Regions from separate parts of the Lactobacillus melliventris genome, predicted to be linked through region 2. Evidence: riboswitches for the same ligand, from Rfam matches in the RefSeq annotation. Region 2 holds a riboswitch; the other holds the start of a gene.
What was found. A riboswitch is a leader RNA that binds a small molecule or an ion and turns the genes downstream of it on or off. The one in region 2 is predicted to bind thiamine pyrophosphate.
Positions count from the first base shown of each region.

Region 1: linked by a shared signal. The riboswitch ahead of thiM (hydroxyethylthiazole kinase) and the one ahead of ACFQ32_RS09885 (ATP-binding cassette domain-containing protein) in region 2 are both predicted to bind thiamine pyrophosphate.

Region 1 covers NZ_JBHTMT010000002.1:168,387-172,591, forward strand. Annotated here, with positions in the region: gene thiD (bifunctional hydroxymethylpyrimidine kinase/phosphomethylpyrimidine kinase) at 1-792, opposite strand, end outside; gene thiM (hydroxyethylthiazole kinase) at 804-1,592, opposite strand; TPP riboswitch at 1,669-1,767, opposite strand; gene tenA (thiaminase II) at 1,967-2,626, shown strand; gene ACFQ32_RS03550 (helix-turn-helix domain-containing protein) at 2,979-3,401, shown strand; gene ACFQ32_RS03555 (Fic/DOC family protein) at 3,394-4,089, shown strand; gene ACFQ32_RS03560 (hypothetical protein) at 4,107-4,205, shown strand, end outside.
Region 2 covers NZ_JBHTMT010000010.1:48,279-52,483, reverse strand. Annotated here, with positions in the region: gene htpX (zinc metalloprotease HtpX) at 5-901, shown strand; gene ACFQ32_RS09890 (helix-turn-helix transcriptional regulator) at 932-1,870, opposite strand; TPP riboswitch at 2,034-2,125, shown strand; gene ACFQ32_RS09885 (ATP-binding cassette domain-containing protein) at 2,094-3,524, shown strand; gene ACFQ32_RS09880 (energy-coupling factor transporter transmembrane component T family protein) at 3,534-4,187, shown strand.

The DNA.
Region 1 (4,205 bases), on a different contig from region 2:
ATGATTTAAAGGACCGTGACCATGACCAACTTGAATAGTTTCTTTAATAGTCTTGGTAACGTATTTCTTAGCGATTGTAATTGCTGCAGGTAAACTTTGTCCTAAAGCTAGCTGCGCCGTAATTGCTGCAGCTAAAGTATCACCGGTGCCGTGAGTGCGTTTAGTATGTACTCTGGAACTGCTGACCCAAAGATCAGTACCATCGGCAAATAAAGCATAATCTTTTACTTCTGCGCTATTAGTGTGCCCACCTTTAATTAGTACATTTTTAACACCCATGTTTTGTAGTTTATGGGCTAATTCAGGAAATTGACTTTGATTTTGTACCTTGATGCCAGTTAAAGTTTCTGCTTCTGGTAAGTTAGGTGTGATTAGATCGGCTAAAGGCAGTAGTTCATTTTTAACGGTGGCAACAGCATCTTGACTTAATAATGGAGCCCCACCCTTAGCAATCATCACGGGATCTATGGTAACAGGGCCAAAGTCATACTTTTGCAGGTTAAGTGCAACTTGGTGAACATGAGCTGCATCGCCCAACATTCCCGTTTTACAAGCACGAATATGAAAATCTTCTGCTAGAGATGCGAATTGGGCGTCAACCATTTCCAGTGGCAGTAAAAAAGATTTTTGGACGCCCAAAGTGTTTTGTGCTGTCACTGCTACTACAACAGCTGTTCCAAATACCTTTTGCATTTGAAAAGTTTTTAGGTCAGCCATGATCCCGGCACCACCACCTGAATCTGTTCCGGCAATAGTTAAAACCTGGGGAAAAGAATTAATTTTTTCTGTCATCATGAAGGTCCTTAATCAAAATCAGCAATTTGCTTAATATCAGCGACTGTTACTTTGTACAAATAATCCATGAGATACATGCCAAAAGTACCTGGTCCAACACCGGGATGATCTTGGACAACCATTTGCCCTGCACAACTGAAAACTAAAGCACCTATTTGAGCCGCTTCAAACGGATCATCAGTGACTGCGGTAAAAGCTGTGACAATACTGGACAACATATCACCTGAGCCCACATGAGTTTTAAAAAGTGGTGAGCCGTTGTGAACATGAGCCAGTCTTTTACCATCACTAATTGTATCTGTAGGACCGCTGGCAATGACCGTACAATGATATTTCTGAGCAGTTTTCATAGCAATATCATCAATATTACCAGAGCCGGAACCTGCATCGATGCCCTTTGAATTCCAGTTGAAGTCACCTAGTGCAGCGATTTCACCAATGTTGCCGCGAATAATACTGGTATGAAAATCCCATAAAAGCTTATCTGCGATTTTGTAGCGATATTCGACTGCACCAACCGCAACAGGATCAAACACTATCGGCTTATTGTATTGGCGTGCTAAATCTTCCACTTTTTTAATATGATTGATTTGCTCTTTAGTTAAACAGCCAATATTAACTGCCACCGCGGAAGCCATTCGCACTATTTCTTCAGCTTCAGCGACTTCATTGCTCATAATTGGCGAAGCACCAATAGCATTGACAGCATTGGCCACGTCTTGAACTGTCACAAAATTGGCGATGTTAAAAATAACCGGATTTTGCGCTCGTAATTTATCTAATAAGTCTAACTGCATTTTATTACTCCCGACTAAATGTTTTTGAAAAATTTTGATTAATAAAAAAGCCTTGGCACGTGGAAATGCCAAAGCTTAAGCGTTTTTGACACGTTCCTACGCAAGTATTAGCTTACAGGTTCAAAGGGTCTGAAATACTTTCATCTCAGCCAAAAAGGCACCCCTCGTGTTATCGCTTTCAATTATAGCGTATTATACTATTGATTACAATGCTGGGTTAATAAAGATGCTATCTGTATACGCCATAAGTACTAGTATTTTAGCTATTATTAAAAATATGCTAAAAAGCAAAAAAAGCATAGTGATTATAGTTAATTTTGAATAAAGTGTAGTTAGTAATAATTAACAGTTATTTAATTTGGAGGAAAGCAAATATGAAATTTACGGATGAGCTGCACGAAGCAGGAACGGCATTGTGGCATAAAAGTATGGTGCATCCCTTTATTAAGGAACTACAAAGTGGCGAACTCCCGATTGCCACTTTTAAATTTTACTTGTTGCAGGATCGCTATTATTTAAGAGAATTTAGCAAGTTGCATGAATTAATTGCAGCAAAAACGGATAATCAGGAAGTAAAGGAATTTTTACTGGCAGGGGCACAAGACTTGAAAGACGTTGAAATATCAGTGCGCGGCCATTTTTTTGAAGAATTAAACATAACTGCGACTGAAATTGCTGCAACTCCAGTGGCGCCAACAGCTTATAACTATGTTAACCATATGCATATGACATTAAAGCGATCTGGTGTTAAAGCAGCGGTCGCAGCACTTTTACCATGTTACTGGCTCTATCAGGAAATTGGCCAAAAAATGGCAGAAAAAGGTTCACCGGTTTCTTATTATCAGGAGTGGATTGATACTTATGATGGCGATTGGTATGGCGCCAATGTAGCCAAAATGCTGCATTTAACCAATTCTTTGGCTGAAAGTGCCACTAATGAAGAACTTGAGCAAATGCAAACTGCATTTGTACGCAGCAGCTATTATGAATTGCAGTTTTGGCAGATGGCTTATGAAAAACAAGATTGGAAGTAACTTTTGCAAAAAGTACTTTTATTTTGTAATAATGCAAATCGGAAATTGTAATTTTAAGTTGAATACCCTACTTGATTTGATAAATGCAATTTACAGCCTGCCAAAACTATTGGTAAAGATTGGAACGATGTGCTAGTTAATAGTAAAAAACAAGAAAATTCTACTAAGCGGAGATACAATTAAATAAAGACAAAACAGATAGTGTTGTGATTTCCAATAAGCAGGTAATGCAATCCACAGGTATAGAACTTGAATAGCACTACTTTAAAATCTAATATCTCTTTTTACCATATATCACTATAAAAGTGATTAAATATGGTATAATATAAGTACAGATATTGGAGGTTTTAAAATGAGTGCAACAATCGTTAAACTACTCAAAAGCAAAAATATAAGCGTCGCTAAAGTCGCTGAGGCCAGCAACGTCCCACTTAGTACTTTAAGAAACTCAATTGTTAAACCAATTGAGACCTGGTCAATTAGGGTCCTTAATGCCTTTGCAATCGCACTTAAAGAGAAGCCAGGAGATTTACTCAATATGCTAGAAACACAACCATATATTTTAGATATAAACGATGAAACGCAGACTATCCAAGGCGTTTTCATTGCTAATAAAGAAATTTACCAACAAATTAGAACTGTCGTGGAAGTCAACCACCTGGAAGGGTGGAATCCTACAGAATCAGATATCCAGGAATTATTTGATGAAGCTATCCAGCCTGATCCAGTAGTGGCTGAGCGCTTTGAAGAAATTTGGGGCAAGGATAATGAGTGATTGGATTAGTGAAACCTTGTATTCAAATGGCGTCCTAAAAAATAAGCTCCATATCCATGACTCAAAGGAGTTAGAGAAAAAGGAATATGAGCTATCCGCTCGGAATGCTTTGTTCTTGTTGCAAAAAAAGCCCCAAATAAACGATATCGGAGACCTTAAGAAGGTACACCAATTCTTATTTGGTGAACTATACGATTGGGCCGGTAAATATCGCCCCGGCAATTTCAATAAAAACGGGTATGAATTTTTTGATCATACCAGATTCGATTTTGCCGAAAAAGATATTAATAACATGCTGCACAAGCACCCCGCGGGCAAGCCTTTGGCTAACAAAGACTATGCTGAGCTGCTAGACGCAATTAATTTCATGCACCCGTTTAGAGAGGGCAACGGCCGTAGCTGCAAAGTTTTTCTTTCTGCATACGCGGCTAATCATGGCCAAGTAATTGACTATCCGCGAAGAAACAAAGAGATGATTGAAGCGCAAAATGAAGCTAACGTTGACAAAATTGCTAAACTGATTAAAGTTGAGAACACCCCCAGCCGCAATCGGGCGTTCCAAGTACTAGCCTCGCAGCAAAGTGCTGGAAAGACACTTAGCCAAGCCGAACTTGCCCAAAAATACGCTGAACAACAGAACAAAGAGCAGCAGGAGTTTGATCAAGATGAAGGCCTTGAATTAGAGTAGAAAGCAGGATAAATCAATTGAAGTATGAAGACAAATTCAGGCTAACGCCTGAAAAAAATAGACGCTTTGCCAAAACCAATCTAACCAAATTAGTCTTCACTAACTCACGCTTTGAA
Region 2 (4,205 bases):
TTTTATGTTATTTCAACAAATTGCCCGCAATAAGCGCAAAACTGTAGGTATTATGGGATTGTTTGTTATTATCTTGGCACTTGTAGGTGCGGGACTGGGTTACCTTTTTAGCGATAGACCAATTTTAGGTTTAGTTATTGCAGTGATTTTTAGTATAATTTACATGCTAATTGTCTTGCCCAATCCGGCCAACATGGTTATGAGCCTCAATCATGCCCAAGAAGTTCATGAACAAGATAATCCAGAGTTATGGCACGTTGTGCAAGATATGGCACTAGTTGGTCGTGTGCCCATGCCACGGGTATTTATTATTGATGACGCTAGCCCTAATGCATTTGCTACGGGAAGGGATCCGAACCATTCAGCAGTTGCAGTTACTCAAGGTTTACTCGATATGATGAACCGCGAGGAACTGGAAGGAGTTTTGGGTCATGAAATTTCTCATATCAGAAACTACGATATTTTAGTTTCTACTATTGCGGCAGTGCTAGTAGGAGTCATTTCTTATCTTTCTGGGATCGCCAGCCGCTATATCTGGTGGATTGATGATGATCGTGATAGTGATCATGATAGTGGTGGCACTATCGTTGTCATTTTTAAGGTAATAGCTATAGCGTTTGTCTTAATTTTGGGGCCTATTTGTGCCAGTTTAGCGCAAATGGCATTGTCACGTAACCGCGAATACCTTGCTGATGCTTCTTCAGTAGAGTTAACGCGCAATCCTCAAGGGCTAATTTCGGCGCTTGAAAAAATTGACGGTTCTGCACCAATGAAAAAAGCTGACCCTAGTAGCGCTGGAATGTATATTGAAGATCCTATGCGTAAAAAACGCAGTTTTACCCATTTGTTTGATAGCCATCCGCCAACAGCAGACAGAATTAAACGTTTAGAAAAAATGTAAAAAAACAACCTTCTTGTTCAAGGTTGTTTTTTATTTCAAATTAATATTCGCCTGTCTGAATAGCTCTGCACGCATTTGCACTGGCGTTTCATGATAATATTCACTGAACTTCTTATAAAAGAAGGATTTACCGCTATAACCAACACGGGTAATTATCTCTTTGACGGAAATATCTGGGCGGGCAAGTAAACTTCGTGCTTCCAGCATGCGCCTTTCATCGACATGTTCCACAAAACTTTTGCCAGTTTTTTGTTTGACCAAACTTGAAAAATAATTAGGATTAAAGCCAAAATGCTTGGCTGCATCATTAAGCGTAATGTTAGTAAAATGGGCATCAATATATTTTTCCAGATCGGTCTGTGCAAACTGATGACTTGTTGCTGGAGTGGAAGTTAAATTTTGCTTTCTGACAGCAGAAACGAAAAGCAAAGTAAGTTCTGCCATGATAGCGTTGCGGGTAAATAAGTCATGATTAAGATATTCATTAATTATCTTTTTAAGTAGATGGGCAGATTCTGACATTAAGGTTCCGTTTAACCCTAATAATCTTTTTTGCTCAAAAGTAGTATTGATTTTTTTAAGCAATTTTTTCTCATAATTATTCATTACAGTTAGATTGTCAAAAAAGTTCCGAATATCTATATTGGGGTCAAATTCGAGTTTAACTAAAATATCTTTACTACCAGGTTTTAATATTTCATAATTGCTCTTTTTCTGTAAAAAGATGATATTACCATCATTGAGCATAAAATTCTGACTATTGATTCTCACTTTAGTTGAACCTTTTGCCTCATACAGAATAGTCAGTCCTGTTGTTTGGTAGCGATGAATTCCCGTATTACGATTTTCTAAAAAGGCTATAAACAAATCAAAGTTGCTGTTACCTGGTTTTATTTTCACTTCATTAGTATCAGACCTAGCCGCATCTATGATACTGGCTAAATATTGTTCCAATTTAACTGCTGCCATTTCTTTCACCTCTTATACAATTTTGGAGTTATATAGTTTTATTATATAGCAAATTTTCATCTTACTAATATAATTTTGTTATTTTACCTTTATCATTGTTGCTACATGGGTAACGGAAACTCCTTGTGCATCTAGACAACTAATTTTCTTTTCTGTATAATAAAATTTAACATCGGGGTGCCTGTAAAGGCTGAGATTAAACCCGCAGAACCTGCTATGGATAATGCCAGCGAAGGGAAAACGAAAGATTTTACATCGTCAGGCTATTATCCTGACGATTTTTTTGGTAACTAAATTGATTAAATTAAATAACCTAACATTTTCATATGATAAACAAAACCAAATTTTAACAAACATTAATTTAAATATTCCTACAAAGCAGTTTTCATTGTTAGTTGGACCAACTGGCTGTGGTAAATCTACCTTATTGAAAATAATAGCAAAGTTATATCCTGAATTTGCGGGACAATTAAGCGGCACTGTTACTCTGGGCGGGTTAAAGGCTGCTATGATGTTTCAAAATGCGAGTGAGCAATTTACTATGGCAACTCCTCGAGAAGAAATTATTTTTGCACTGGAAAACCTCTGCCTTAATAAAGGCCAGTATCTAAAGCAGTTAAATGAAGCTGTTCAGTTTACCCAAATTGATTATTTACTTGATCAAAAAATTAACACATTATCTGGTGGTGAACAACAAAGAGTGGCATTGGCTGTTCTTATAGCGATGAATGTTGACCTGTTTTTACTTGATGAGCCTTTCGCCAGCTGTGATCCCGCTGCCCGCAAGTTTTTAATCGCTAAACTAGCACATCTGCGCGATCAAGGAAAAACAATCATTTTAAGTGATCATGTACTAGCTGGTTATGAAGGAATTTGCGACAATCTTTTTCAATTTCAGGGTAAACGCCTGGTGCAGCTTTCTCAAGCAGAACAGGAAAAATTGTTGCGAAAAAATACGGATTCTAATTCCTATACTTTTGTCTTACCGCAGCAGACTGAGGAGTCGTGCTTTACCCTGCAAAACGTTCAGATTAGACAAAATCGTTTACTTCTAAAGCAGGAACAGTTAAAGATTGTCTCTGGTAAAACCACTCTGATTACAGGAGCCAACGGTGTGGGCAAAACTTCGCTTTTTAATGCTCTGACTAAAATGATCCCTTATTCAGGCAGCATCACCTACCACAACCGTGAAATTAATAAATTACCTACTCGTAAGTATTTGCTTCATGTAGGCCAAATATTTCAAAATGCAACTGACCAGTTTATCAATGTCTCTGTTGCAGATGAAATTAACCTCAGCAAAAAAAAGCGGACCAATTCTTATTTTACTGATGATAAAATAGCTGCTGCGTTGTCCTCTCTTGAACTTGATTCACTGCTTGATCATGTCGTATATTCATTATCCGGTGGGCAACAAAAGAAACTGCAAATCTTGTTAATGTTGATTTCAGATCAGGATGTATTGTTAATTGACGAACCACTTAACGGCCTGGATGCAGACTCCGCTGTCAAAGTGATGTCTTTATTAAGAGAGAGTCAGAAAGCACGGAAGCAAACGCTTTTAATTATCAGTCATGAGTTAAGAAATTTAGCTGATTGGTGTGACTTTCACCTTATTTTTAAAGACCAGCATCTAGCTTACACGAACAAGTGAGGTACTATCATGAATCCTAGTTTTAAATTTATCTTGGCTCTGATTATTTCTGTAGAAATATCACTGAAATCAAGTTTACTAACAAACCTCTTAATCATATTCTTGGCATTGGTCTATTTAATTTACAAACACATTAAATTAAGCAATTTGCTTTTAACTCTACTAATGCCTTTAATTGCCGCTTTTACAGTTTTTGCGACTTTATACTGGTTCTCGCCACAGCCCAACTTACAGAACGCACTAAGCTTATCTAGTCGAATTTACGTTTATACTTTGACTATCTACTGCGTTTCAATAGACACTACTGCTACAGAATTTGCCCGCTCTTTTGAACAAAATTTTCATTTGCCCAGCAAGTTTGCTTATGGAGTTTTAGCTGCTCTTAATATCGTTCCCCGAATGAAAGAGGCTGTTAAGCAAATTCGTACTGCTGGCATGATGCGGGGAGTATATTTAAGCTTTTGGTCGCCAGTTCTTTACTTTAAAGCTATCTTAGTTGCTCTGAATTCTGCAGAAAATTTAGCTCAAGGTATGGCATCCCATGGTTACCGCGAAAATGCCAAGCGTTCTGTCATTGCAGCTGTTCCTGTTAAAAAAAGTGACTGGCTGCAGTCAATTGCAATTTTGGTTTTAGTAAATCTAGCATTATTGACGTTAAAATAAAAAAGTGGACATGCTTGT